DNA from 4 places in the Streptomyces sp. NPDC030245 genome. Region 1 is predicted to be linked to each of the others. Evidence: riboswitches for the same ligand, from Rfam matches in the RefSeq annotation. Region 1 holds a riboswitch; each other region holds the start of a gene.
What was found. Region 1 has a riboswitch for cobalamin ahead of metE (5-methyltetrahydropteroyltriglutamate--homocysteine S-methyltransferase). Riboswitches for the same ligand answer to the same signal wherever they lie in the genome.
Positions count from the first base shown of each region.

Region 1 (7,073 bases):
CGCGAGGGCGTCCAGGGGGTCGACGATCCGGGACGCCAGCTCGTCGGCGAAGGGGGCGGGGGCGGCGCCACGCGGCAGCCGCTCGAACAGCTCCCGGTCGAGCTGCCGCTCCAGGGAGCGGATCTGCGCGGTGACCGTGGGCTGCGACAGGCCCAGGAGACGTGCGGCCGCGGTGAAGGAGCCGGAGCGGTACACCGCCAGGAACGTGCGCAGCTGGTTCAGGTCCAGCGGCACGGCACCCGGCGCACCGCCCGGGTTCTCCTCCGCGGGCTCTCCGTCGGCATTCCTCTTTCCCATGCTCAGGAGGTTAAGGGGTGATCGGCCTGTCAAAGGGATACCGGGCGCCGCCGCTGCGCAGCATCATGTGAGGGAGGCGAAACGGGGGTGTCGCCATGGCTGTCCGCTCCGGTCCGGGCGCCGTTCAGGTGCCTGTCTGGGCCTTTGCCGTCATCGGGTTCGTCCTGGTGGTGGGGTTGTTCTTCGGGATACGGGGAGTCGCGTCGCCCGATGGCGGGGCGCGCGGAGGCGGCGGGGGTTCCGCGGGCGGGAGCACCAGCACGGAGACGGGTACGGGCACGGGCACCGTCGGCGGTGGCACGGGCACTCCGGGCGGGGGCGACACGGGCGGGGGAACGGACGGGGCGTCGGGCGGTACGACCGACGGGTCGACGGACGGGTCCTGGCAGACCGGCGGCAAGGACGGGGACCGAGACGGGGATCGGAGCGGAGACGGCGGCCGGGACGGCGGCGGAAACCGTGGGGGCGGAAAGCCGCCCGGCTGGCTGCCGTGGGGACCCAAGTCGCCCAACACGGACGAACAACCCGAGCCGGACAGCTTGTACGACGCGTTGCAGAGGGGCGAGTGCCAACTGGCCTACGAGAGCGCGACCGCCGCGCAGAAGGGGTCCGGCAACTCGGCCTCCGCCGAGTCCTGGAAAGTCATCGAGGGACTCGCCGGGATCTGCAAGGCCGCCTACGGCGAGAAGGAAGGACTGAACATCGCCACCCGCGCCGAAGCGGGGCTCAGCGCGGCCGGCTACCGGCCGGGAACCGACCGATACCTGTGCAAGGACGGCGAGGCCTTCGCGGTCCTGCGACGCTTCGTCGCCTACTACAAGCGGCACCCCGGCGAGCGGGTCGTGCTGCGGTCCGCCCCGGCGGGCTCCGTCGCCTGTGAGAACAGGATCGCCGCCACGGACGCCGCCGTCGCGCCGGGTGCGTCGATCGGCTTCTACGGAACCTGGCCGGACGCGCCGGACACCGTGGAACTGCGCGCCGCGGAGCTGACGGATCCGATCGTCCTGAAACCCTTCGGCGACGAGGACGACAAGGCGAGGTGCTGCAAGGACGGAACGGTCACGGTGGACCTGCCGGGCCCCGACGGCTTCGGCGGTCTGCGCCCGAAGAGCATCGACGTGACGCTCGTGACGAAGAGCGGAGTCAAGGTGACGAAGCAGGCGGCGTTCACGCTCGACTGGAGCGGCATCCAGGAGTCGCCCTCGGCCTCTTCCGCGTCACCCTCCTCCGCGTCACCGATGTCCGCCTCACCGACGTCCGCGTCGCCCGCGTCCTCCTCGCCCGCGTCCGACTCACCGTCCCGATGAGTGAGCCTCCGGAACCGCCACCGCCACCGTCACCCGAACCAGAACCAGAACCAGAACCAGAACCGGAACCGCCCGCCGACCCCGACCCAGCGCCCCACCCCGCCCCCGCCCCGGACCCGGTCCCAGATCCGGCCCCGTCCCCTCCCCCGCCCCCCTCCGAACCCGCCATCGGCTGGTTGGAGCTCGTCGGCGCCATCGGCTCCCTCGTCACCCTCCTGACCGCGGTCCTCTTCTACTTCGGCTGGGCGAGCACCGACGCCGAGACCAAGGCCCTCGGCCTGCGTGACACCGTCTTCCACTTCTCCACCAGCGACTACCTGTTGCGCAGCGTCGGAGCCCTCTACCTGCCCGCCTGGTTCGCGGCGGGCATCGCGCTCGGCGCGCTCGGACTGCTCCGCTGGGCGGCGGGCGCACCGGAACGGCTCGACCGCGCCGTGCGCGTGCTGCGGTTCGCGTGGGCGGTGCCCCTCGTCCTCGTACCGCTGTATCCGCTCAACCCCTGGCTGTTCGACCTGCTGCTGCCGCTCACCGCGATCGGCGGCTTCGCGCTCAACGCGTACGCCCGTACCCGTGACCGCCGGGACCTGCGGCTCTGGGGGCTCACTCTCTTCGTCTGCGTCCTGTCGCTGTTCTGGGCCGTGTCGACGTACGCGGCGATCGCGGGGCGCGGCCGGGCGGAGCTGACCGTGCGGACCCTGCGCAGCGACGACTTCCCCGCCGTCGTCGTCTTCAGCGAGAAGGATCTGATGATCCGCGGCGGCGGCAGCTGCTTCCGTCGCGTCACCGGCAAGGGCAGCCAGTACGCGTACGAGTACGGCGGGCTGCGGCTGTTCCACGTCTCCGGGGACCGCGTCTTCCTGGTCCCCCGCTACTGGACGCCCGAGGACGGCACCCTCTACGTCCTCAAGGAGGGCGCGGGACAACGCGTCGACCTGCTCAGCGGGACCGGCCGCCGGGCACGGGAGTGTCAGGGCTAGCCGATCGACGGGGCGCCGCGTGGCGCCGCCGCGTGGCGCAGCTCACCTTTCGGATCCGGCCATGTCCCGGCCGGCCGGTGGGCGCCGTCGTAAGGTGATCAGTGCAGCTGGTTCGCCCCGTCCGCCAGGCGGGAGCGTCGCAAGAGGGAACCCGGTGGGAATCCGGGACTGCCCCGCAGCGGTGAGCGGGAACGACCGCCGTCACACGCACTGGGACCGCAAGACCGGTCCTGGGAAGCGACGGCCAGTAGGCGTCCTCCCCGGAGGATGTGCCCGCGAGTCCGAAGACCTGCCCGCTGTCCGCGCGCGAACCGTTTCGGGCGCGGATATCCCGGTGACCTCGAGGGCGGGTCGGCGCACACATCGGACGGACGGCCGCGCCACCCGCGCGATCCCTCTCCCGTCCGGTCGTTCGCCCCTTCGCGCTCTCGTCCCGTCCCCGGGATCTCAGGGATTCATCTCGCGAAGGAGATCTCCGTGACCACCAAGCCCGCAGCCGCGGCAGCACGGGCCACCGTGTACGGCTACCCCCGCCAGGGCCAGGGCCGCGAACTGAAGAAGGCCGTCGAGGGCTACTGGAAGGGCCGCGTCACCGCCGACGCCCTCCGTACCGCCGCCGCCGAACTCCGCCGCGCGAACTGGCGGGAACTCGCCGACGCCGGCATCGGCGAAGTCCCGACCGGCGACTTCTCGTACTACGACCACGTCCTGGACACCACCGTCATGGTCGGCGCCGTCCCCGAACGGCACCGCGCCGCGGTCGAGAAGGACACGCTCGACGGCTACTTCGCGATGGCGCGCGGCACGCAGGACGTGGCGCCGCTGGAGATGACGAAGTGGTTCGACACCAACTACCACTACCTGGTACCGGAGCTGGGTCCGGGCACGGTGTTCGGCGCCGACTCCACCAAGCAGGTCACCGAGTTCAACGAGGCCCGGGGGCTGGGACTTTCGGCGCGGCCCGTCCTCGTCGGCCCCGTCACCTACCTGCTGCTGGCCAAGCCGGCGCCGGGAGTGCCCGCCGACTTCGAACCGCTGACCCTCCTCGACCGCCTCCTGCCGGTGTACGCCGAGGTCCTCGCGGACCTGCGCGCGGCGGGCGCCGAATGGGTGCAGCTCGACGAGCCCGCCCTCGTCCAGGACCGCACGCCGGCCGAACTGAACGCGGCCGAGCGCGCCTACCGCGACCTGGGCGCCCTCACCGACCGCCCCAAGCTGCTCGTCGCCACGTACTTCGACCGGCTCGGCGACGCCCTGCCGGTGCTCGCCAAGGCCCCGGTCGACGGCCTCGCCCTCGACTTCACCGGGGCGGCCGCCGCCAATCTCGACGGGCTCGCGGCCGTGGGCGGCCTGCCCGGCAAGCGCCTCGTCGCCGGTGTCGTCGACGGCCGCAACATCTGGGTCAACGACCTGGAGCACTCCCTGGCCACGCTCGGCACCCTGCTCGGGCTCGCCGACCGGGTCGACGTGGCCGCCTCCTGTTCGCTCCTCCACGTCCCCGTCGACACCGCCCTTGAACGCGACATCGAGCCGCAGATCCTGCGCTGGCTGGCCTTCGCCCGCCAGAAGACCACCGAGATCGTGACCCTCGCCAGGGGCCTGGCCCGGGGTACGCACACGATCTCCACCCAACTCGCCGCGAACCGCGCCGACCTGGCGTCGCGAGCGGGCTCCCCCATCACCCACGACCCGGCCGTCCGCGCCCGCACCGAAGCCGTCACCGACGCCGACGCACGGCGCTCCCAGCCGTACGCGGAGCGGGCGGCGGCCCAGCGCGCCGCCCTCCGCCTCCCGCTCCTGCCGACGACGACCATCGGCTCCTTCCCGCAGACCGGTGAACTGCGGGCCGCCCGCGCCGATCTGCGGGCCGGCCGGATCGACGGCTCCAAGTACGAGGAGCGCATCAGGGCCGAGATCCAGGAGGTCGTCTCCTTCCAGGAGAAGGCGGGCATCGACGTCCTGGTGCACGGTGAGCCCGAGCGCAACGACATGGTGCAGTACTTCGCCGAACAGCTCACCGGCTACCTCGCCACGCAGCACGGCTGGGTCCAGTCGTACGGCACCCGCTATGTGCGTCCGCCGATCCTCGCGGGCGACATCTCGCGGCCCGAGCCGATGACGGTGCGCTGGACGACGTACGCCCAGTCCCTGACCGGCCGTCCCGTCAAAGGGATGCTCACCGGGCCCGTCACCATGCTCGCCTGGTCCTTCGTCCGCGACGACCAGCCGCTCGGCGACACCGCCCGCCAGGTGGCGCTCGCCCTGCGCGACGAGGTGAACGACCTGGAGGCGGCCGGGACCTCCGTCATCCAGGTCGACGAGCCCGCGCTGCGCGAGACGCTGCCGCTGCGCGCCGCCGACCACCCCGCCTACCTGGCCTGGGCCACGGAGGCGTTCCGCCTCACCACCGGCGGGGTGCGCCCGGACACGCAGATCCACACGCACATGTGCTACGCCGAGTTCGGGGACGTCGTCCAGGCGATCGACGACCTCGACGCCGACGTCATCAGCCTGGAGGCGGCCCGTTCCCACATGCAGGTCGCGCGTGAACTCGCCGCCCACGGATATCCGCGCGAGGCGGGCCCCGGCGTGTACGACATCCACTCCCCGCGCGTGCCGAGCGCCGAGGAGGCGGCGGCGCTGCTCCGCAAGGGACTCGACGCCATCCCGGCCGAACGGCTCTGGGTCAACCCCGACTGCGGTCTGAAGACGCGCGGCTGGCCCGAGACCAGGTCCTCGCTGGAGAACCTGGTCGCGGCGGCCAGGACGGTCCGTGCGGAGCTGACCGGCTCCTGACGGCCTGACGCGGTGTGACGGACCCGGGCGGGAGCGGCGTGCTCCCGCCCGGCAGGACACGTCCGCGCAGGTGTGTTTCTTCGCGCTCGGTGGCGCGTTGCGTTGTGCGAGGATGCGTTCAGTCGGAGAGCACTCCTCGCCTCACCTCCAAGGCCGGACGCCATGAGACAAATTCCCTCACTCCTGTTCGTCCTGTACGTGGCCTGCGCCGTGTGCAAAGCACGCGTCGCGCACCTGGAGTTCACCCCTCCCCACATGGATCCCGTGAGCATGCCGCGCTGGACCGCGTTGAGCCGCGCCGCCTACGCCGCGTCGAGAAGCCCCTCGCTCTGGTGGTTCACCGTGGAGAGCGAGGCGTACACGAACGGCACCGGGGAGAACGTCACCGCCGACGACGCGAGCCGCTACCGCGACGCCTTCCGCTACCCGCGCACCTTCGCCCGCGTCCACACGGCGGGGCTCAAGGGGGACGCGGGCTTCTGCGCGGGATGCGACGTCCCCTACTGCGCCCGGCACTGGCATCTGCAAGAGGCGGACGGCGGCGAAAGGGCTCTGTGTCCGCTGGGCCACCGGCGCTGACGGCTAGTTCACCGTCAGCTGGTTCACCGTCAGCTCGGCGATCCCGGGGTGCTTCTTCGCGTCCGCGTCGCCGCGCACCGTCACCCGGACGTACCGCGCGAGTCGCGTGGTGTCGGCCTCCGCGCGGTGCCAGTGCCGGCCGTCGAGGGAGAGCTCGACGGTGTGGGCGACGGGTTCGGTTTCGGTCCAGGTCGGGGTGACCTCGCCGACGCGGACGGGTTTGGCGAGGTCCGTCGTCAGCCGGCCGCGTGCGCCGTCCGGGACCCAGGCCGTGGCCGAGTTCCCGTCGACGGCGGCTCCCGCGTACATGCCGGGCTGCTCGGACGAGGCCTCGGCGGTGGTGCAGCGGGCCGCGTTGGTGGTGGGTGTCAGGTCGGGGCGGCGGGTCTTGAGGACGGCCGGGGCGCCCTTGCTGACGATCTGCTCGCCCTGCGGGGTGTCGAGCGTCATCGGCTCACCGCCCGTGAGGCGCACGGTGGTGCGGTGGGCGCCGAGCTCGATGTCGTACGTACGTCCCTGCCAGGTCAGTCCGCGCAGGGTGACGCCGCGGTCGAACTGCGGAGGGAGCATCGGGTCGAGGTGGAGGCGGTTCTCCCGCATCCGCAGGCCGGTCAGGCCGTTGGTGAAGGTCTGGAGGAAACCGCCCTTGCCGGTGAGGAAGTCGTGCGCGGGCGAGCCCGACAGCGGGTCCTCCGCGCCCGCCTTGTCGCCGCGGGCCTCCGAGAACTGGGCGAACGGGCCGCGCACGAACGGCCTGATGGAACGCTCCAGATAGGTGTACGTGGAGCAGCCCGGCTCACCGATCCCGGCGGCGTCGACGGCGTGCACCGAGTCCGTCATGGCGGGGCCGTCCGGGTCGGTGCGCTGCGCGTAGTAGTCGAGGGTGGCGGCCGCCGACCCCTCGGGCATCCGCCACTCCAGCGGGTACATCAGGAGGACCGTGTCGGCCTGCTTGATGGTGCCGCCGTCGTAGCCGTCGTACTGCTGGAAGACCTTGCGGCGCTCGTCGTACGGGATCCGGATGCGGTCGGCGACGGTCTTCCACTCGGCGGGTGCCCGCTTGCCGAGCAGTTCGGCGGCGCGGGTGGCGTGGCGCAGGGCGGTCACGGCACCCGCG
Region 1 covers NZ_JBVICF010000002.1:335,231-342,303, forward strand. The annotation lists gene ACZ4Z4_RS06195 (LysR family transcriptional regulator) at 1-297, opposite strand, end outside; gene ACZ4Z4_RS06200 (hypothetical protein) at 393-1,604, shown strand; gene ACZ4Z4_RS06205 (hypothetical protein) at 1,781-2,581, shown strand; cobalamin riboswitch at 2,673-2,892, shown strand; gene metE (5-methyltetrahydropteroyltriglutamate--homocysteine S-methyltransferase) at 3,059-5,377, shown strand; gene ACZ4Z4_RS06215 (hypothetical protein) at 5,540-5,956, shown strand; gene ACZ4Z4_RS06220 (glycosyl hydrolase family 65 domain-containing protein) at 5,960-7,073, opposite strand, start outside.

Region 2 (7,073 bases), on a different contig from region 1:
CCTGCGCCTGTCTGATCCGGCCCATGGAGTCCAGGAGCAGGAAGCTCATGCGGTACGTGACGAGTGCCACGTCCACGACCGGCGCGGGCACCCCCGCCTTCACCAGGCGGGGCAGCAGGTCCGACATGGGGGTGGTGAAGGCGAACAGGAGCACGCCGAGCGAGGCCGCGGAGGTCCGCAGGAGCAGTCCGCCCGCGCGCGCCGGGCCGCCGTCCGCGAACGCCACGAACCCGTCGGGGCCGCCGACCTGGACGAGCAGGGTCAGGGCGCCGGTCACGCAGAAGCCGAGCGGCACGCGGTAGGCCCGCCACAGCTTGCCGGGCGGCACGCCCGCCGGGCCGAGCAGCAGCGCGAGCGCCGTGACCAGCACCAGGACGGCGCCCGGCCAGGGCGGCAGCGAGATGGCCAGGACGGTGAGGCCGAGACCGAGCACGGCCTTGTCCACGGGGTGCCGGCGGCGCCAGCGACTGCTGTGCGCCGCCGCGTCGATGGGCAGCACGCCGGGTCAGGCCCGCTCGGTCCCGGACCGGGGGCTGCCCGCGTCGACCGGCTCGTCGGAACCGCCCGCCGCCTCGGACCGCACGGCTTCCGCTTCCGCCCGCGCCTGTTCCGCGCCCTGGCGGCGGCCCTTGCGCAGCCCGAAGTAGTAGGCGAGGACGCCCGCGCCGATGGCCGCCTGGAGGGCGAACAGCGCGGACTCGACCTCCCCGGACGGGGGTTCGTACAGCGGCGAGAACCACGGTTCGTAGTCCGGTTCGAGCTCGGTGATCGCCGTCTCGGCCTGGGCGTCGGCGCCGGCGAACGGCTCTTCCTCGTCGTCGCCGAGACCGAGCGCCAGGGGCAGTACCGCGAGCGCGGCGACGATGAGGAGCAGCAGTGTGTTGATCTTCGCGTTCCGGCTCATCAGGCACTGGCCCCCGTCTGCGTCTCGGACGTCTCGGCTGTCTCGGGCGTCTTGGCTGTCTCGGGCGTCTCGGGTGTCGTGGCGCTCCGCTTGCCCTGGAGCAGTACGCCGAGACGCGTGAGCTCGCCCTTGCTGGACTGCACGAGCAGGCGCATCACCAGGACGGTGAGCAGGCCCTCGCTGACCGCCAGGGGGATCTGGGTGACGGCGAAGATGCCGCCGAACTTGCCCAGGGCGCCCAGGAAACCGCTGCCGGGGTCGGGGAACGCCAGGGCCAACTGGACGCTGGTGACGCAGTACGTGGTCAGGTCGGCGACGAACGCCCCGAAGAACACGGTGACCATGAGCGGCACGTCGTACCGCCTGAGGAGCCGGTAGACCGCGTATCCCGCCCAAGGGCCGATGATCGCCATGGAGAACACGTTGGCGCCCAGGGTGGTGAGCCCGCCGTGGGCGAGCAGCAGCGCCTGGAAGAGCAGGGTGATGGTGCCGAGCACCGTCATGATCGGTGGCCGGAACAGGATCGCCCCGAGCCCGGTCCCCGTCGGGTGCGAGCAACTCCCCGTCACCGACGGGATCTTCAATGCGGATAGGACAAACGTGAAGGCCCCGGAGGCACCGAGGAGCAGCGTGCTCTCCGGGTGCTCCTTGACTTCACGGGTCAGGGAGCGGACTCCGTGGACGACGAACGGCGCGGACGCTACGCCCCAGGCGATCGCGTGCGCCGGCGGGAGGAAACCCTCGGCTATGTGCATGGCTCAGCAGACCCTCTCCAGCACCTCGTGGATGGACAACGCGCCTTGGCCGGTCTCCTGGCTGACGGGTCGTACCGACCGGACTCCGCCTTCCCGGGTGCGTGTGCACCCAGTGGCTGCCGCGAGGGCTGGAGCCGGACTTCCCGATCACAGTGGCGAGGGCCGCACCGGCATCACACCGGATTTCCCGAGCACCAAGGCGTGGTGACACTAGTGCGCAAAGATCTGCCTGACAACTCGCGCGGCGGCCGCGGCGGTGGCACGCCTCGACACGCACCACCACCGCGTACGCCCCTGCTCAGAGGCTCAGCGCCTCCGGCAGTCGATCACGACTCGTCGTTCACCCACAGCTGCCACTTGCCGCTGCTGGGGTTCTTCTTGCAGGCCCACTCGGAGTAGATGGAGTTCCGGCCGTCGGCCTGGCACGCGGACAGGGTGCGGTAGGTGCCCACATAGATCCACGACATCGCGCCGAACTCGTCCGTAGCCTTGGCGGCGGTCTTGGCGGCAGCCTCGCTCGTGCCGGAGGACGCGGTGGCCTTCGGAGTGCTGGTCCGGTGCGTGTCGGCCACCGCGGGCGTCGCCGCGAGCGCGGTGGTCAGCGCCGTCGCGGACACGAGCAGGGCGGCCTTGTTCATGTGACGCACGGAATTTCCCTTCGTCGGAGTGGAGCTGTGGCAGAACGGGGGCGGGTGTCGGCGCCGCCGGCAGCGAGGTGTCCGGCGGCGCCGCCCCCTCCCCCCGTGAGCCGGGATGCTGGTGCGTTCTCCCGGCCCTGCCAGTGTTGGCCGCCGGCCGCCATTGATCGACTCGTTTCGGACTGGCCCGAAACGAAGGCCGCGAGGAGGATCGCCCGGGTGACGCTGCGCATCCACTTCACCGCCGAGGACCTGGCCCGCACCCGACTGGCCTCGGCGCCACGACCCTTGCTCGAACTGGAGATCGCCGTCCGGTTGGTGCAGGAACGCTCCCATCCGGTCCGGTTCGACGCCTGGCGCGGACGGGCGACCCGGCACCTGGTGCCCCGGATGCGGACCTTGTGCGAGTTGATCCCCGCCACCGGCGCGGCGGTGGACTTCCTGGACCTGAGCGGTGAGGGGCACCCGGACGACCTGGTCGACCGGCTGCGCGGGACACCTGCCGACCGGGTCCGGAAGGATCTGCGGCAGTGGGCCACCGGCCGCCCCCCGGGCCTCTCGTCCGATGTCCGCGCGCTCGGCGACGACCCGTCCCTGGTCGGCGAGTTGGCGGACACGGTCGCCCATGCCCATCGGCACTTCATCGCGCCCTACTGGTCACGCATCGACAGGCTCGCCCAGGTCGACCGCACCCGCAGGCTCCAGCAGCTGGCCGGGCACGGCGTCGAGCGTCTCCTGAGCGGGCTCAACCCCCGCTACATCGCCTGGCGTCCGCCCGTCCTGCACCTGACCATGGCTTCCGGGCGCGACGCCGACGTCCGTCTCGGCGGGCGCGGGCTCCTCCTGATCCCCACCCTGTTCGGCTCGCACTATCCCGCTCTGGACGACACCGCCGAGCCCCAGCCGTGGATCACCTATCCCCTGCACGACGACCGGCCGGGCGCGGTGCCCGCCGTGTTCACCGCCGAAGCACTGACCGGCTCCGCCGTCCCGCCCGCCCTGACCGCGCTCCTGGGCCGCACGCGCGCGACCGTGCTGCGCGTCATCGGCGACCACCCGGCCTGCACCACGGGCCAGCTCGCCTCGCACGCCCGTATCGCCCTCGCGAGCGCCAGTGAACACGCAAGCGTCCTGCGCCGCGCCGGACTCACCGCACAGACCCGCGACGGCAAGAGCGTCCGGCACACGCTCACACCGGCCGGACACGTACTCCTCGACGCGGGCACGGGCTGACCGGCCCGCCCGCGCCCCCTACGGGCCCCCGGGAGGCGTCAGAAGAATTCGTCGAGCAGCCGGTAGAAGTCCAGCTTCTCCTTGTCGGCCGTGACCGCCGCCCGCTCCTCGTACCGCCGCAGGAACCGTTCGGCGTACCCGGGTCCGAACCACGGGTCCTCCTCGTGGGCCAACTCCCGCAGCAGGACGGCGAGGTCGGTGTGCCGGTCCGCCCTGCCGAGCCGGACGACGTCGATGACTCCGGTGACGCGGCAGGTGTCGGGGTCGAGCAGGACGTTCTCCGGGGTGAGGTCGCCGTGGGTGACGACCGGGTCCTCCGCCGCCGGGCGGGTGCGGCGCAGCTCGTCGAGGAGGCGCTGCCCGGTCCATCCGGCGCGTTCCTCGTCGAGGTCGTCCAGCTCCACGAGGCCGTCGGCCACGTGGCGTGCGGCCTGCTCCATGGTGACCGGCAGGGTGCGGTCGAACGGGCAGTCGTCCAGGGGCAGTCGGTGCAGGGCCGCTGCGAGGTCGGCGAGCGACTCGGCGACCGCGAAGCGCTGCTCCTGTGGCCACTCGTCGGCGGCCGGCCTGCCGGGCACGGCCTCGGTCACCAGCCACGTCACGCGGTCGTCGGCGCCTCGCTCGACGATGCGCGGCACGGGGATGCCCCGGCCGGCCAGCCAGGCGAGGCGGTCGGCCTCGTCCGCCAGGTCGGAGGGCGGGCCGTCGGACGTGACCGGGGTGGTCTTCACGTACAACTCGGGTGCGTCCGCGCCCGCCCCGGTGAGGTGGTGCACCTCGGCGCCCGATGCGCCGTCCGTCGCGGGGGTCCATCGGTACGCGGCGTACCTGCGCCGCAGATCGCTGCTCATGATCGGCATCATGGCAGGCGAGACCCGCGGCTCCCACCCGATATTTCGGGGGGCGTTGATGCGTTGCCGGCCGACCCGGTGCGCGCTGTCGGTTGCGGCAGTCGGGGCAATCGGAGCGGGCCCCGGCGGCGGGCGCCCGGGAAAAAGAACCGGGCGGGCCGGCCGGGACGTTCCCCACTGGTCAGTGGGGGCGTCCCGGCCGGCCCGCCCGTGCCGAACGGCGGTGTGTCAGCGGCCCACGGGTGCGAGCTCCCGGTCCGCCTCGGCGTCCGGCGAACCGGTGTCGCCGAGGTTCTTGTGGAGCTTCTCGCCCTCCACGTCCACGTTCGGCAGCGCCTTGTCCAGCCAGCGCGGCAGCCACCAGGCGGACTTGCCGAGCAGGGCGAGGACGGCGGGCACGATCGCCATGCGGACGACGAAGGCGTCGAAGAGGACGGCGACGGCCAGACCGAAGCCCATCATCTTGATCATGTCGTCGTTCTCCATGATGAAGCCGGAGAAGACGCTGATCATGATGACCGCGGCCGCGGCCACGACCCGTCCGCCGTGGGTGAAGCCGGTGACGACCGACTCGCCCGGGCGCGCCCCGTGGACGTACGCCTCGCGCATCCGCGTCACGAGGAAGACCTCGTAGTCCATCGCCAGGCCGAAGACCACACCGATCATGAAGATCGGCATCATGCTCATGATCGGGCCCGGCTGGTCGACGCCCACGACGTCCGCGAGCCAGCCCCACTGGAAGACCGCGACGACGGCGCCGAGCGCGGCGGCCACCGAGAGGAGGAAGCCGAGCGCCGCCTTGAGCGGGACCAGGATCGAGCGGAAGACCAGCATCAGGAGCAGGAACGCCAGGCCGACGACGAGACCGAGGTAGGGCAGGAGCGCGTCGTCCAGGGTCTGCGAGAAGTCGATGGTCATCGCGGTCTGGCCGGTGACCAGGATCTCGGAGCCGGTGTCGGAGCCGATGCCGTCGGCGGTCGAGCGGATCGACTTGACCAGTTCCTCGGTCTCGTGGTCGCTCGGCCCGGTCTCCGGGACGACGTTCATGATCGCGGTGTCGCCGGCCTTGTTGGGCTGGGCGGGCGTCACCGCGGCGACGCCGTCGATCTTGGCGATCGAGTCGCCGACGGTCTTGGCGGCCCCCGCCACGTCGGCGTCCTTGCTGACGGTGACCATCAGCGGGCCGTTGAAGCCGGCGCCGAAGGACTCCGACAGCATGTCGTACGCCTTGCGCTGGGTGGTGTCCGGCGCGGACGAGCCCTCGTCGGGCAGGCCGAGCTCCAGGCTGGCGGCCGGGACGGCCACGGCACCGAGGCCGATGACGGCGACGAGGAGCACGGAGAGCGGGTGGCGCAGGACGAAGCGCGCCCAGCGGGTGCCGAGCTTCGGCTTGGCGTTCGGGTCCTGGAGCTCGCTCGCGGACTTCTTGCGGTCCTTGCGGCGCAGCACCTTGCGGCCGGCGAAGCCGAGCAGCGCGGGGATCATGGTGAGCGCGATGAGGACGGCGATCACGACGGTGGCCGCCGCGGCCAGGCCCATCTTGGTGAGGATCGGGATGTTGACGATCGCGAGGCCCGAGAGGGCGACGACGACGGTGAGGCCGGCGAACACGACGGCGGATCCGGCGGTTCCGGTGGCCCGGCCCGCGGCTTCCTCCGGTTCGCGGCCCTCGGCTATCTCCGCGCGGTAGCGGGAGACGATGAAGAGGGCGTAGTCGATGCCGACGGCGAGGCCGATCATCATCGCGAGCGTGGAGGTCGTGGCGGAGAGGTCCAGCGTGCTGCCGAGCGCCGCGATGCCGGAGATGCCGATGCCCACGCCGATGATCGCGGTCAGCAGCGGCATGCCCGCGGCGACCAGCGAACCGAAGGTGAGGATCAGGACGACCGCGGAGATCGCGATGCCGATGAGTTCGGCGCTGCCGCCCATCTCCTGCTCGGCCATGACGGCGTCACCGCCGGTCTCGACCGTCAGGCCCGCGTCGCGGGTCTGGTCGGTGGCCTTGGTCAGCGCGTCCCTGGCCTCGTCGGTCAGCTCGGTGGCGGGCACCTTGTAGGTGACCGACGCGTAGGCGGTGGAGCCGTCCTTGCTGACGGTCTTGGCCTTGAACGGGTCGTCGACAGAGCCGACCTGCGGGCCCTTGCCGATGGCCGCGACCATCTTCTCGACCTCGGCCTTGGGCTTGGCGGAGTCGATCTTCTCGCCCTCGGGGGCGCGGATGACGACTCGGGCGCTCGCACCGTCGGCGCTGGCGTCGGGGAAGCGCTTCTCCAGCAGGTCGAAGGCCTTCTGCGACTCCGTTCCCGGCATCGAGAAGGAGTCTTCGGGCGCGGCAGGGGCGGCCGAGGCGGCGAAGATGGCACCGGCCATCAGCCCTACCCAGAGCAACGCCACATAGCGGCGTCGCCGGAAGGCAAGGCGACCTAGTTTGTACAGGAACGTAGCCACGGCGAAAGGGACTCCCGTCGGGTTCGGCAGGCGTGGACGACCCTCTGCCGGTGCGATCGGCGCACGTCAGCGGGTCCAGCAGGATTCCTCTCCATCCTCACTGCCGATGGGGGGCCGCAAGTCCGCCTGCGAGCCGGACTATCGGCCCACGGTCGCTGTACTGCACTGCGCGCGGAGTCATCCCATGGGAGGAGAGCGGATCTCCCTTTCTAGGCCACAGGGTGCAGTCACGTGTCAACGCTTC
Region 2 covers NZ_JBVICF010000018.1:66,713-73,785, reverse strand. The annotation lists gene cbiQ (cobalt ECF transporter T component CbiQ) at 1-499, opposite strand, end outside; gene ACZ4Z4_RS36270 (energy-coupling factor ABC transporter substrate-binding protein) at 506-904, opposite strand; gene ACZ4Z4_RS36265 (energy-coupling factor ABC transporter permease) at 904-1,659, opposite strand; cobalamin riboswitch at 1,690-1,873, opposite strand; gene ACZ4Z4_RS36260 (hypothetical protein) at 1,986-2,297, opposite strand; gene ACZ4Z4_RS36255 (ArsR/SmtB family transcription factor) at 2,517-3,530, shown strand; gene ACZ4Z4_RS36250 (APH(3') family aminoglycoside O-phosphotransferase) at 3,569-4,384, opposite strand; gene ACZ4Z4_RS36245 (MMPL family transporter) at 4,610-6,829, opposite strand.
Region 2: linked by a shared signal. The riboswitch ahead of ACZ4Z4_RS36265 (energy-coupling factor ABC transporter permease) and the one ahead of metE (5-methyltetrahydropteroyltriglutamate--homocysteine S-methyltransferase) in region 1 are both predicted to bind cobalamin.

Region 3 (7,073 bases), on a different contig from region 1:
GCCCCACACCTCGCCGACCCGGCAGCCGTCCAGGAAGGGCTCCCCGCCCGCCACCTCGGCGACGCCGTGGTGGATCTCGTACCCCTCGACCGGTTCCCCGAGCGCCTCGCCCACCGGCCTGGCGAGGGTCTTCTCGCGGGCGAACCGCACCCGCACCGGCAGCAGCCCGAGCCCGTCCACGGACCCGGCCCGCGACTCCACCTCGTCCTCGATGTGCTCGCCGAGGACCTGGAAGCCGCCGCAGATGCCGAGCACGGGCCGCCCCTCGGCCGCCCGGCGCGCGAGGGCGTCCGCGAGACCGCGCTCCCGCAGCCAGGCCAGCGCCTTCACGGTCCCGCGCGTGCCCGGTACGACCACGAGGTCCGCGTCGACGAGCTCCTCCGCCCGGTCCACGAACCGCACGACGACGCCCGGCTCGGCGGCCAGCGCGTCGACATCCGTGAAGTTGGACATCAGCGGCACCGCGCAGACGGCGACCCGCAGCACGTCCTCGCCGACCGGCGGCGCCACCACGGACTCCCGGACGGCGCCGCGCAGGGAGACCCGCAGGCCGTCCTCCTCGTCGATGCCGAGCCCGTGCTGGAACGGCAGCACGCCGTACGTGCGCCGCCCGGTGAGCCCGAGCAGCATGTCGAGCCCCGGTTCGAGGAGGGAGACGTCCCCGCGGAACTTGTTGACCAGGTATCCGGCCACCAGCTCCTGGTCGGCCGCGCTCAGGAGCGCCGTCGTACCGAAGAACGACGCGAACACCCCGCCGCGGTCGATGTCACCGACCACCAGGACGGGGAAGCGGGCGGCGCGCGCGATGCCCATGTTCACGATGTCGGTGCGCCGCAGATTGATCTCGGCGGGACTGCCCGCGCCCTCACAGATCACGGCGTCATAGCTGCCCCGCAGCTCGTCGAGGCATCCCTTGACGGTGTCGAACAGCGCCTCCTGGCGCCCCCCGTGGTAGCCGCGCGCGCTCATCTCGCCCACCGGCCTGCCCATGAGGACGACCTGGCTCGACCGGTCGCCGCCGGGCTTGAGCAGCACGGGGTTCATCAGCGCGCTCGGCTCGACGCGGGCGGCCTGCGCCTGCATGGCCTGCGCGCGCCCGATCTCGGCGCCCTCGCGGGTGACGAAGGAGTTGAGGGACATGTTCTGCGCCTTGAACGGCGCGACGGACACGCCCTTGCGGGTCAGCCACCGGCAGATGCCGGCGGTGACGACGCTCTTCCCGGCGTCCGAGGTGGTCCCGGCGACGAGCAACCCGCCACTCATGCGTTTCTCCCTGACGTAGCCGACCACGACCCTGCCGACCGTGACCGTGCCGACCGCGACCGTGCCGACCCCAGTGCCCCGCGGGCGGCGACCGCGACGCCGAGAGCCAGCCAGCTCACGCGCCGCGAGAGCCGCACGGCCCGCTCGATGTCCGTCACCCGCACCTCCCGCCCCGCCGCGTTCAGGACGGGCCGGTGCTCGACCCGTCCCGCGTACGAGAGGGTCCCCCCGAGCCGCACCCCCAACGCCCCCGCGAAGGCGGCCTCGACGGGCCCCGCGTTGGGGCTCGGGTGCTTCGCGGCGTCGGCGCGCCACGCCCCGACCGCGCCCGAGGGCGACTCCCCGGCCAGCGCGGCGAGCGCGGCGGTGAGCCGCGCCCCCGGCCACCCGAAGACGTCGTCGAGGCGGGCGGAGGCCCACCCGTAGCGCCGGTACCGCGGTGACTTGTGGCCGACCATCGCGTCCAGCGTGTTCACGGCGCGGAAGGCGACGAGCCCCGGCACCCCGCCGAAGGCGCCCCACACGAGCGCCCCCACCACCGCGTCGGACGTGTTCTCGGCGACGGACTCCACGACGGCCCGCGCGATGCCGTCGGCGTCGAGTGCCTGCGGGTCACGCCCGCACAGATGCGGCAGCCGCTCCCGCGCGACCTCGATGTCGCCGGCCTCCAGCGCCCCGCCGACGGCCCGCGCCTCCCGGCCGAGTGAGGTGCCGCCGACGACGGACCAGGTCGCGGCGGCGGTCAGCGCCACCGAGCCGGCGCGTGACCGGCGTACGAGACGGGAGGCGAGGGCGGCGGCGCCCGCCGCGCCCCCCGCGCACACCACGGCGTGCAGCGCGCCCCACCCGCGGTGGTCGCGCCACAGCTTCCGCTCGACGGCGCCCGCGGCACGTCCGAACGCGGCGACCGGATGGCCTCGGCGCGGATCGCCGAGCAGCAGGTCACCGAGGAGTCCGGCGGCGGCGCCGTACGCGAAGTCGCGATCGGCACTCATGGGCTCAGCCCGTCGCTGCGCTGAGGAGGGAGTTCGTACGCAGGGAAGGAACCGGCAACGGGCGGCCGCGCATGGCGATATGTCCTCACTCAGGGTGTCCGCGCCCTGGTTCGACGTGATCGGCGGCGAGAGTTCCTGGCTTCCGGGGGAGCGTCTTCCCCCCGGTGACAGTGGCGGGACCGCGCCGGATTCGCACCGGCTTCCTCTTCTGCCGCCGTAGTTGGCCCCGGCAGTCCACCACGCCCCGCGAACGCCCGTCAACTCGCCGTTGACCTGCGGCGGGAGAGTGTGCGGAGCCCCACACACGCCGGTGGGGCGCGAGACGTACTCACACGTCCCGCGCCCCACCGTCGAACGCTGCCGTCAGGCGACGATCAGATAGATCCCGTACGCCACGGCCGCCGCGCACAGCGCGAAGCAGGCGTACGCGCCGGTGCGCGCCATGGTCGCGGAACCGCCGCCCGAGGCGGCCGCCGCCTCCTGCTTGGAGAGGCCGACGATGCCGAGGGTGAACAGGCCCACCAGGGCCACCGTCACCGCGAGGCTGACTCCGAAGACGGAGCCGAGGGCTGCCCAGTCGATGCTCATGGTGATCTGTCCTTATACCGTCGCGGGCCGGGCGGGGTCCGCCAGGGCGCCGGTCGTGGTGGTGGTCGGGGCTCCGACGGTGGCCTTGACGGGCTCGTCCGGTCCGGTGGCGGCGGCCAGCGCGCCCGTGGTGGGCGGGGTGACGGCGGCGATCGCGGTGGTCACGACGCCCGCGGGCTCGGCACCGGTGGTGCCGTCGTGGCGGATCTCGTCGTCGGTGACGTTGGTGTGGTCGATGGCGTTGCGCCGCGAGAGCACCCAGATGACGGCCGAGCCGGCGATCAGGAGCGCTGCGGTGACCGCGACGCCCCAGGGGCCCTGCTTGGTGAGGAGCTCGGCGCCCGCGCCGACCAGACCGGCGGCCGGCAGGGTCAGGCCCCAGGCGACGAACATCCGGGTCGCGGTCGACCAGCGGACCACGCCGCCCTTGCGGCCGAGGCCCGCGCCCATCACGGCGCCGGAGCAGGACTGGGTGGTGGAGAGCGAGAAGCCCAGGTGCGAGGAGGCCAGGATGACCGTCGCGGCGCTGGTCTGGGCGGCGAAGCCCTGCTGGGGCTGGAGGTCGGTGAGGCCCTTGCCCATGGTGCGGATGATGCGCCAGCCGCCGAGGTACGTGCCGAGGGCGATGGCCACACCGGCCGAGACGATGACCCACATCGGGGGGTTCGCGCCGGGGTTCAGGACGCCGCCGGTGACCAGGGCGAGCGTGATGATGCCCATGGTCTTCTGCGCGTCGTTCGTGCCGTGGGCCAGCGAGACCAGGCCCGCGGAGGCGATCTGGCCCGCGCGGTAGCCCTTGGCGGTGGCCTTGGTGTCGGTGTTGCGGCCGATCCGGTACGTCAGGCGCGTGGCCAGCGCCGCGGCGATGCCCGCCACGAGCGGCGCGGCGAGCGCCGGGATCAGGATCTTGGTGACGACGGTGCCGCCGTCGATCGACGACCAGCCCATCGACATGACCGCGGCGCCGATGAGGCCGCCGAAGAGGGCGTGGGAGGAACTGGAGGGCAGGCCCACCAGCCAGGTCAGGAGGTTCCAGAGGATCGCGCCGACGAGCGCGGCGAAGATGACCTCTGTCTTGAGGCCGTCCTCGTTGACGATCCCGCCTGAGATCGTCTTGGCGACTTCGACGGAGAGGAAGGCTCCGACGAGGTTGAGCACGGCGGACATGGCCACCGCCGTCTTGGGCTTGAGAGCGCCGGTCGAGATGGTCGTCGCCATCGCGTTGGCAGTGTCGTGGAAACCGTTCGTGAAATCGAACACGAGAGCGGTGACGATCACGATCCCGAGGAGAAGCGTGATGTGTTCCATTTACCCAGGCTTCTGTTGGACGTCAGTGGCATGTGGAACGTAGGCAACCTGGGTGAACGGAAAGTGAACTGAGCCGGGCGGTGCGGTGACCCGAAGTGGAGTGCCGTCGCTCCGAATGGACCAGGTGTACGAAGACGATCGTACGGATCAGGGGCGGGAAGCCTGCAAATCGGGCGGAATACTGTGCTCCGCCATCCGGCGGGCACCCTTCGCGCGCCCTGCCGCCACCGGCGCGGCGACCCGCCGAAGAGATACTGATCACGCCGGACCCCCAGAAACCGGAACCGCCCGGCTGGCAGGATCGCCGCATGACTGAGCAGCGGCACGACGAGGGCCGGGACGGGGCGCGCGACGCCGTGCGGGAAGCCTGGGCCGAGCTGGTCCTGACGGCTCGCAGGACGGTGCGGGACGGCCTGGTCGTCGGCACCTCGGGCAACGTCTCCGTACGCGTCGGCGGGACCGTCCTCGTCACCCCGAGCGGAGTGCCCTACGACCGGCTGCGGCCCGCGGACGCGGTCGGCGTCGACCTCGATGGGCAGCGGCTCTTCGGCGACCTCGCGCCGACCAGCGAACTCCCCATGCACCTCGCGATCTACCGCACCACCTCCGCGGGCGCCGTCGTCCACACCCACGCCGTGCACGCCACGGCCGTCTCGATGCTGGTCCCCGAGCTCCCGGCCGTCCACTACATGACCGGCGCCCTCGGCGGCCCGGTCCGCGTCGCGCCCTACGCGCTCTACGGAACCGACGAGCTGGCCGGGCACATGCTCCACGCCCTGCGCGACCGCACCGGCTGCCTCCTCCAGAACCACGGAACGATCACCTACGGAGACGACCTCTCCCAGGCGTACGACCGCACCGCCCAGCTGGAATGGATGGCCCGCCTCTGGCTCACGGCCGCCGCGGTCCCCGGCCACGCCCCGACACTCCTCTCCCCGCAACAGCTGCGCGAAGCGGCGGAGAAACTGCGCGGCTACGGTCAGCCCGCGGACTGAGCCGGCACATCACTCCGGAGGCATCGCCCACTGGCCCCGGAGCCCTCGGCCCCGGACACTGGGACGGTGCGCCCAGCCAAAGCGACGGCAGCGGCCGTCACCGCAGCAACAGCCGCCCTGGGGACGGCCGCGGCCGCCATCGCGGCGGGCCGTTTCGCCAGCGACGCCGCCCTCAAGACGCCACCCGGCCGCCGCCTGCCGACCGAACCCCGCCTCACCGTGCACGCCACGGCCGCGGGACAGATCAGCCTCACGCGCGCCCTCGCCAGCCGCCGCCCCGGCACGTACGGCCTGAGCGGCCCCGGCACCCACGCGGTCGTCGGCCCCGTCCTGGAGTCCGCCCCGCACGAGGCGGACACGGTCGTACGCCGCCTCGAAGCCGTCACCCGCGGCTCCCTGGAACCGGGCGACCGCGTCTGGCTCACCCCGCAGGTCCACATCGGGGACCCGCGCACGGCCCTCGGTCTCGACCACGCGGACGTCGCCATCGCCGGCGAGCTCGGCGCCCTGCCCGCCTGGTTCGTGCCCGGCGCCCGGGCCACCTGGGTCATCACCGTCCACGGCCTCGGCACCACCCGCGAACACCCCATGGTCGTCATGGACTTCCTCCACCGCCTGCGGGTCCCGGTCCTCGACCTCGCCTACCGCGGCGACCCCGGCGCGCCCCGCTCCCCGGACGGCCTCGGCCACCTCGGCGAGACGGAGTGGCGCGACCTGGACGCCGCCATCCGCCACGCCGTGCGCCACGGCGCCGAGCGCGTCGTCCTGCACGGCTGGTCCACCGGCGCCGCCATGTGCCTGCACGCCGCCGCGCACTCGGCGCTCCGCGACCGCGTCGGCGGCCTCGTCCTCGACTCCCCGGTGCTGAACTGGGAGACCACCCTGCGCGCCCTCGCCGGCGCCCGGCGCACCCCCGGACCCCTCCTTCCGCTTGCGGTCCGCGCCGCCCAAGGCCGCACCGGCCTGCGCGGCGACCGGCTGCCGGCCGCGGCGGACCCCGGCGCCCTGCGGGTGCCGACCCTCCTCGTGCACGGCCCCGACGACGCCGTCGCACCCTGGGCCCTCTCCCGCCGGCTGGCCGAACAGCGCCCGGACCTGGTCACGTTGCACCCGGTGCAGGACGCCCCGCACGGCGCCATGTGGAACGCCGACCCCGCGGGCTACGAAGAGGCGCTGCGCCGCTTCCTCACCCCCCTGCTGTGACGCTGCGCCGTCATTCCGTTTGGGTTTTCGGACCGTCAACAGGAAGACTGCCCCCGTGACGTCCCGTACCCCGCGCGACTCCAGGCTCCGACTTGTCCGCGCGCCCCGCCCGAGGGCCGAAGAGCGAGGAGAGGCCCGGCGCGACGCGACACGACCCCTCTCCGCCGCGCCCGGCGCGATGAGCAACCGCCGCACGCGCCGCCCCGCGCCCCGGCCCCCCGAGGGCACACCCGCCCCCGCGGAGCTGGCGCGCGGCGCCCGCGCCTGCCTCGCCGCCGCCGCCCGGGTCGCCCGCTGGGCCGACGCCGCCCTGCGCCCGGGGCCCGGCCGCACCGGCGCGACCCCCGACGGCAAGGGCACGCTCTCCGACGCCACCGCCGAACGGGCCGCCGCCGAACTGGGGCTGACCCCCGGTCAGGTCCGAGCCGACTGGGACACCGCCCGCCTCGCCGGCCTCATCGAGGTGCACGGTGACAGCGCGCGCCCCGGCTGGCGCCTGCGGGCCTGGGACCGCGACGACACCGCCGTGCTGCGCGGCTGGGTCGCCCTCTTCGACGCCTGGTCGCTGGCGCACCCGGCGCCGGACGACCTCGCCCCCGCGGCCGTCGCCGAGACCGTCGAGGCCATGCCGCAGGTCCTCTCCTTCCTCCAGCTGTCCGCGGGCCCCGTCCCCGTGCCGCAACTGCTCGACCTCTTGGACCAGCGCGTCACCGAACTGCGC
Region 3 covers NZ_JBVICF010000006.1:58,003-65,075, reverse strand. The annotation lists gene ACZ4Z4_RS17740 (cobyric acid synthase) at 1-1,263, opposite strand, end outside; gene ACZ4Z4_RS17735 (cobalamin biosynthesis protein) at 1,260-2,258, opposite strand; cobalamin riboswitch at 2,366-2,512, opposite strand; gene ACZ4Z4_RS17730 (hypothetical protein) at 2,622-2,846, opposite strand; gene ACZ4Z4_RS17725 (inorganic phosphate transporter) at 2,859-4,154, opposite strand; gene ACZ4Z4_RS17720 (class II aldolase/adducin family protein) at 4,463-5,149, shown strand; gene ACZ4Z4_RS17715 (alpha/beta hydrolase family protein) at 5,216-6,352, shown strand; gene ACZ4Z4_RS17710 (hypothetical protein) at 6,408-7,073, shown strand, end outside.
Region 3: linked by a shared signal. The riboswitch ahead of ACZ4Z4_RS17735 (cobalamin biosynthesis protein) and the one ahead of metE (5-methyltetrahydropteroyltriglutamate--homocysteine S-methyltransferase) in region 1 are both predicted to bind cobalamin.

Region 4 (7,073 bases), on a different contig from region 1:
GCCTCCTTCAGCATGTCGGTGACCTGCGTCTGGAGCGCGTCGTCGAAGAGCTCGGGCTCCTCCTTGCGGACGGTGTCCACCACGTCGAAGGCGAAGCTCATGTGCATCGTCTCGTCGCGGAACACCCAGTTGGTGCCGGTCGCCAGGCCGTGCAGCAGACCGCGGCTGCGGAACCAGTAGACGTACGCGAAGGCGCCGTAGAAGAACAGGCCCTCGATGCACGCGGCGAAGCAGATGAGGTTGAGCAGGAAGCGGCGGCGGTCGGCCTGCGTCTCCAGGCGGTCCAGCGTCTCGACCGAGTCCATCCACTTGAAGCAGAACTGCGCCTTCTCCCGGATGGAGGGGATCTCCTCCACCGCGTCGAACGCGGCGGCGCGGTCCTCGGGGTCGGGCAGATAGGTGTCGAGCAGCGTCAGATAGAACTGGACGTGCACGGCCTCCTCGAAGAGCTGACGGCTCAGGTAGAGCCGCGCCTCGGGGGAGTTGATGTGCTTGTAGAGCGTCAGCACGAGGTTGTTGGAGACGATCGAGTCGCCGGTCGCGAAGAACGCGACGAGCCGGCCGATCAGGTGCTGCTCCTCGGGCGTCATCTTCGCCAGGTCGGCGACGTCCGAGTGGAGGTCGACCTCCTCGACGGTCCAGGTGTTCTTGATCGCGTCCCGGTAGCGCTCGTAGAAGTCGGGGTAGCGCATGGGGCGCAGGGTCAGCTCGAAGCCCGGGTCGAGGAGGTTCTTCTCGCTGTTGGTCGTCGTGCTCATTATTGGCAGGCCTCGCAGGACTCGGGGTTTTCCAGGGAACAGGCGACGGCTTCCTCGGCCGTGGCCTGCGCGGGGACGGGGGCGGTGGCGGCGGTCCGGGAGCCGCCCGCGGCGCGGGCGATGCGGGTGGCGGGGCGCGAGCGCAGGTAGTACGTCGTCTTCAGGCCCGACTGCCACGCGTACGCGTACATCGAGGAGAGCTTGCCGATGGTCGGCGTCTCCAGGAACAGGTTCAGGGACTGCGCCTGGTCCAGGAACGGGGTGCGCGCCGCGGCCATGTCGATCAGGCCGCGCTGCGGCAGCTCCCACGCCGTGCGGTACAGCGCCCGCACGTCCTCCGGAATCCAGTCGAAGCCCTGCACCGAGCCGTTGGCCTCGCGCAGCGCCTCGCGGGTCTGCGCGTCCCAGACGCCGAGCCGCTTCAGCTCCTCCACCAGATAGGCGTTGACCTGGAGGAACTCACCGCTCAGCGTCTCGCGCTTGAAGAGGTTGGAGACCTGCGGCTCGATGCACTCGTAGACGCCCGCGATGGACGCGATGGTCGCGGTCGGCGCGATGGCGAGCAGCAGCGAGTTGCGCATGCCGGTGGCGGCGATACGCGCGCGCAGCGCCGCCCAGCGCTCCGGCCAGGTCAGCTCGACCCCGTAGTGGTCGGGGTGCAGGACACCGCGCGCGGTGCGGGTCTTCTCCCAGGCGGGCAGCGGCCCGTTCCGCTCGGCGAGGTCCGCGGACGCCTCGTACGCCGCGAGCATGATCCGCTCGGCGATCCGCGTGGAGAGGGCACGCGCCTCGGGGGAGTCGAAGGGCAGCTTCAGCTGGAAGAAGACGTCCTGGAGGCCCATGGCGCCGAGGCCCACCGGGCGCCACTTGGCGTTGGAGCGGCCGGCCTGCTCGGTCGGGTAGAAGTTGATGTCGACGACGCGGTCGAGGAAGGTGACAGCGGTACGGACGGTGTCGTCCAGCCGCTCCCAGTCGATGTCCTGGGTGGCCGGGTCCACGAACGCGCCGAGGTTCACCGAGCCCAGGTTGCAGACGGCCGTCTCCCCGTCGTCCGTCACCTCCAGGATCTCCGTGCAGAGGTTCGAGGAGTGCACGGTGTGGCCGGGCTCCGCCGTCTGGTTGGCGGTGCGGTTGGCGGCGTCCTTGAACGTCATCCAGCCGTTGCCGGTCTGCGCGAGGGTGCGCATCATGCGGCCGTACAGCTCCCGGGCCGGCATGGTCTTCTTCGCGAGCCCGGCGGCCTCCGCCTTCCGGTAGGCGGCGTCGAACTCCTCGCCCCACAGGTCGACGAGCTCGGGCACGTCGGACGGCGAGAACAGCGACCACTCCTGGTCGGCGGCGACGCGGCGCATGAACTCGTCGGGGATCCAGTGCGCGAGGTTGAGGTTGTGCGTGCGCCGCTGATCCTCGCCCGTGTTGTCGCGCAGCTCCAGGAACTCCTCGATGTCGGAGTGCCAGGTCTCCAGGTAGACCGCGGCGGCGCCCTTGCGCCGGCCGCCCTGGTTCACGGCGGCGACCGAGGCGTCCAGGGTCTTCAGGAACGGCACGATGCCGTTGGAGTGCCCGTTCGTGCCGCGGATCAGCGAACCGCGGGAGCGGATGCGGGAGTACGAGAGGCCGATGCCGCCCGCGTGCTTCGAGAGCCGTGCCACCTGGTGGTAGCGGTCGTAGATCGAGTCGAGCTCGTCCAGCGGGGAGTCGAGGAGGTAGCAGGACGACATCTGCGGGTGGCGGGTGCCGGAGTTGAAGAGCGTGGGCGAGGACGGCAGGTAGTCCAGGCGGCTCATCAGGCCGTACAGCGCGGCGACCTCGTCGACGGCGCGGGCGCTGTCGTCCTCCGCGAGACCGCTCGCCACGCGCAGCATGAAGTGCTGCGGGGTCTCGATGACCTGCCGGGTGATCGGGTGGCGCAGCAGATAGCGGCTGTGCAGGGTGCGCAGGCCGAAGTAGCCGAAGCGGAGGTCGGCGCCGTCGGCGAGCGCGGCGTCCACGAGCGCGTCGAGGCGGGCCGCGTGGGCGCCCACGAAGCCGGCGGTGCGGTCGGCGATCAGGCCCTCGCGGTGGCCGACGGCGATCGACTCGGTGAAGGAGCGCACGCCCTGCGAGGCGGCCTCGGCGGTGATGGAGAGGGTGAGCAGCCGGGCGGCGAGCTTCGAGTACGCCGGGTCCTCGGAGATGAGCCCCGCGGCCGCCTCGGTCGCCAGCTCGCGCAGCTCCGCCTCGTCGGCCCTGGCCGACCGGCCGCGCAGCGCGGCGGCGGCGACCCGGCCGGGGTCGGTGTCGGGGAGGTCGGCGGTGAGGTCGGTCAGGGTCCGCAGCAGCGCGGCCCCCGGCCCGTCGGTGCCGTCGGCACCCTCGGTGCTTTCGGTGGGCTGCGGTGCCCGCGCTGACGCAGGTTCGGCAGGCGCGATGGTCACGTGGAGCTCTCCCTCGCTCGGCTCTGGGCCTGGGGGAGGGGACGGCACACACGGGCGCACCCGGGCAGGGCGGCGTACCGCGTCCACCGGCCCATTCCACGAGGCCCGGACGGTCGGCACCCGGGCCGGACGGCACGGGTGCACTGCCGGCAGGTCTTCGGACTCCGCGTACGACAAATGCGTACACGTCTACCGTTGCGGGACAGTTCCGGACTTGCACCGGATTCCCCTGCGGCGACAGCGAGCACGAGCATACATCTTGTGCTGCCGCCCTGAGGCGGGCCCACATCTTGTGTCGGCCCCGCGGGGGTGGCTAGAGCTTCAGCGCGTACGCCAGCAGCGGCACCGTCTCGATCGGGCACCAGTCGCGCTCGGGTGTCCGCACGAAGCCGAGGCGTCCATAGAGCCGGTGGGCGGCGTGCATGGAGGTCTGCGTGGACAGGACGAGCGTGCTGCGGCCCGCCTCCCGGGCGCGCCGCACGCACTCCCGTACGAGCGCCTCGCCCACACCCCGGCCCCGCGCGTCGGAGGAGACGGCCAGCATGCGGATCTCCGCCTCATCGGCACGCGCAATGTCGGCCATCGGGCCGCCGGCCGGCACGTAGGTGACGCAGCCGAGCGCCTTCCCGTCCGCCGCGGCCACCAGGACCTCGGCCGCCGCCGCCCGCGCCGGCACGTCGCGCAGCACCGCGAGATAGGGGTCGTCCACCCCGAAGTCCAGGTGCCCGCCGTCGAGATAGGCCTGCGCGGTGAGGTCGCCGAGCGCCTCGTACTCCTCGGGGTGTGCCCCTCTGATGGTGATCGTGAAGTCCATGGGGCGCAGTGTGCAACAGGGGCACGACTAAGGGCCGCCGGTTTTTCCGGCGGCCCTCGTCACGTGCGGGTGGTGCGCAGTCGCGTGCGCGGTGGCGCGGATCAGTGCCCGGCGCCCGCCGTCACCTTCGGCAGTTCCCGCATGACACCGGGGTCGCCCGCGTCGGCCGTGTAGTCCTCCGGCGACGTCTCGTCGATGCCCTCGGGGGCCTTCAGCGCCTTCAGGACGAAGGTGAGGACCACGGTGACGACCACGTTCAGGACGAACGCGGTGAGGCCGATGTAGCCGATCTCGCCGATGCCGGGGATCTCGTCGGACGACCCGCCGAAGTGCTTCTGGGTCGGCGACGCGACACCGTACGCCGCGACCGTGCCGTAGACCATGCCGACCGCCCAGCCCGCGAGCAGCGCCCAGCGGTGGAACCACCGGGTGAACAGGCCGCCGACCAGCGCGGGCATCGTCTGAAGGATCCAGATGCCGCCCAGGAGCTGGAAGTTGATGGCGACGGTCTTGTCCATGCCGAGGACGAAGACGAGGGCGCCCACCTTCACCATGAGCGAGACCAGCTTGGAGACCTTGGTCTCCTGCTCGGGCGTCGCGTCGGGCTTGAGGAAGTCCTTGTAGATGTTCCGGGTGAAGAGGTTCGCGGCCGCGATGGACATGATGGCGGCCGGGACGAGCGCGCCGATGCCGATCGCGGCGAAGGCGACGCCCGTGAACCAGTCGGGGAACATGTTCTCGAAGAGCTGCGGGATCGCCAGCTGGCCGTTCTCGACCTTGACCCCGGCGGCGATCGCCATGAAGCCGAGCAGCGCGAGCAGGCCCAGCATCAGCGAGTACAGGGGCAGGATCGTGGTGTTGCGGCGGATCACGTTGCGGCTCTTGGAGGAGAGCGTCGCCGTGATCGAGTGCGGGTACATGAAGAGCGCGAGGGCCGAGCCGAGCGCCAGCGTGGCGTACGTCCACTGGCCGGCCTCGGGCGGCGCGAGCGCGCCGCGCGGCTTGTCGGTCGCCGGGTTGGTCTGCGAGAACGCCTCGCCCGCCTTGGCGAAGATGTCGTCGAAGCCGCCGAGCTTGATCGGGATGTAGATGATCGCGACGACGATGACGAGGTAGATCAGGCCGTCCTTCACGAACGCGATCAGCGCGGGCGCGCGCAGCCCCGACGAGTACGTGTACGCGGCGAGCACCGCGAAGGCGATCAGGAGCGGCAGGTCCTTGATGAACCAGTTGGTGTCGGGACCGCCGCCGATGCCCATCACGTCCAGGACGGCCTGGATGCCGACCAGTTGGAGCGCGATGTACGGCATCGTGGCGAGGATGCCGGTGACCGCGACGGCCAGCGAGAGCCCCTTGGAGCCGAAGCGCCCGCGCACGAAGTCGGAGGTGGTCACATAGCCGTGCTTGTGCGAGACCGACCACAGGCGCGGCAGGAAGGTGAAGATCAGCGGGTAGACGAGGATCGTGTACGGCACGGCGAAGAAGCCGGCCGCGCCCGCCGCGTAGATCGCGGCCGGGACGGCCACGAAGGTGTAGGCGGTGTAGAGGTCGCCGCCGAGCAGGAACCAGGTGACCCAGGTGCCGAACGACCGTCCGCCGAGGCCCCATTCGTCCAGGCTCTGGTCGTTCTCGGCCTTGCGCCAGCGGGCCGCGAGGAAGCCCATGACCGTGACCGCGAGGAAGAAGAAGATGAAGACGGCGAGGGCGACGCCGTTGACCCCGTCCTTCATGACCGCGCCCCTTCCTTGCGGGCGCGCTGGTCACGCTGCCACAGCTTGTAGGCGATCATCGTGAGCACCGTGGAGATGACGACCCACAGCATCTGGTACCAGTAGAAGAACGGGATGCCGATGAAGGTCGGTTCGACCTTCGCGTAGGAGCTCACCCAGAGCATCGCCACGAACGGTGCGACAAGGCAGACGGCGATGACCACGCGGACCGGCGTGACGACCGGTCTGTTCACTTCAGGCGCATCTGACATATCGCGGCTCCGTTCCCTCACTTATCCCATGCTTAACGTGCGGGAAATCTAAGCGAGAGTCTTGATCTATGGAACCCCTGTCCGGATAACGGACGAGTCAATGTGCCTGCTCAGCAGCAGCGGAATCCCTGGCGCGGGTCCGACTCCTGCTGGTCTGTCCGCATGCGCTCAAATGCGTGGCGGCTGGGGACGGTTGCGGCCGGATGGTCCCGGCGCAGATGAGCCACGTAACGGTCGTACGCCGACTCGTCGGTCAGCTCACGGACGTACCACCGCATCCAGCGGACCCCGCGCAGCAGCCAGGTCATCGCGTCAGCTCCCGCTTCTCCTCCGCGGTCGCGAAGAGCCCGTCGGGGGCGGTCAACTTCGATTCCACGTACGGTGCTTCGCTCAGCCGCGACGCGGCGGGGTTGCGGACGTGCCGGACGCAGACGCGTGCCGCGTCCACGATCACGATGACGATGAGCAGGGCGAGCGCCGCCGAAAGGACGCCGTCCACCGTCGAGTTGGTGACGACGGTGTGCATGTCGTCCATGGTCTTGGCGGGCGGCAGGATCTTGCCCTCGTCGATGGCGTCCTGGTAGTTCGCGCGCTGCTGGAAGAAGCCGACGCGCGGGTCGCTGGAGAACACCTTCTGCCAGCTCGCGGTGAGCGTCACCGTCGCGTCCCAGGCGAGCGGGATCCCGGTGATCCAGGCCCACTTGAGGCGTCCGGACTTGACGAGCAGCGTGGTGCAGACGGCGAGGGCGACGGCCGCGAGGAGCTGGTTGGCGATGCCGAAGATCGGGAAGAGCTGGTTGATCCCGCCGAGCGGCTCGTGCACGCCCACCCACAGGAAGTATCCCCACAGGCCGGTGACGAGCGCGCTGGTGACGATGAGGCCGGGCTTCCAGCTCACCTTCCTGAACGGCTTGTAGACGTTGCCGAGCATGTCCTGGAGCATGAAGCGGCCCACGCGGGTGCCCGCGTCGAGCGCGGTCAGGATGAACAGCGCCTCAAACATGATCGCGAAGTGGTACCAGAAGGCGCGCATCGAGCCGCCGGTGACCTTGGAGAAGATCTCCGAGACGCCGACCGCGAGTGTGGGCGCGCCGCCGGTGCGG
Region 4 covers NZ_JBVICF010000008.1:243,000-250,072, reverse strand. The annotation lists gene ACZ4Z4_RS22720 (ribonucleotide-diphosphate reductase subunit beta) at 1-758, opposite strand, end outside; gene ACZ4Z4_RS22715 (ribonucleoside-diphosphate reductase subunit alpha) at 758-3,175, opposite strand; cobalamin riboswitch at 3,307-3,429, opposite strand; gene ACZ4Z4_RS22710 (GNAT family N-acetyltransferase) at 3,489-3,989, opposite strand; gene mctP (monocarboxylate uptake permease MctP) at 4,091-5,719, opposite strand; gene ACZ4Z4_RS22700 (DUF3311 domain-containing protein) at 5,716-5,970, opposite strand; gene ACZ4Z4_RS22695 (CstA-like transporter-associated (seleno)protein) at 6,081-6,278, opposite strand; gene ACZ4Z4_RS22690 (carbon starvation CstA family protein) at 6,275-7,073, opposite strand, start outside.
Region 4: linked by a shared signal. The riboswitch ahead of ACZ4Z4_RS22715 (ribonucleoside-diphosphate reductase subunit alpha) and the one ahead of metE (5-methyltetrahydropteroyltriglutamate--homocysteine S-methyltransferase) in region 1 are both predicted to bind cobalamin.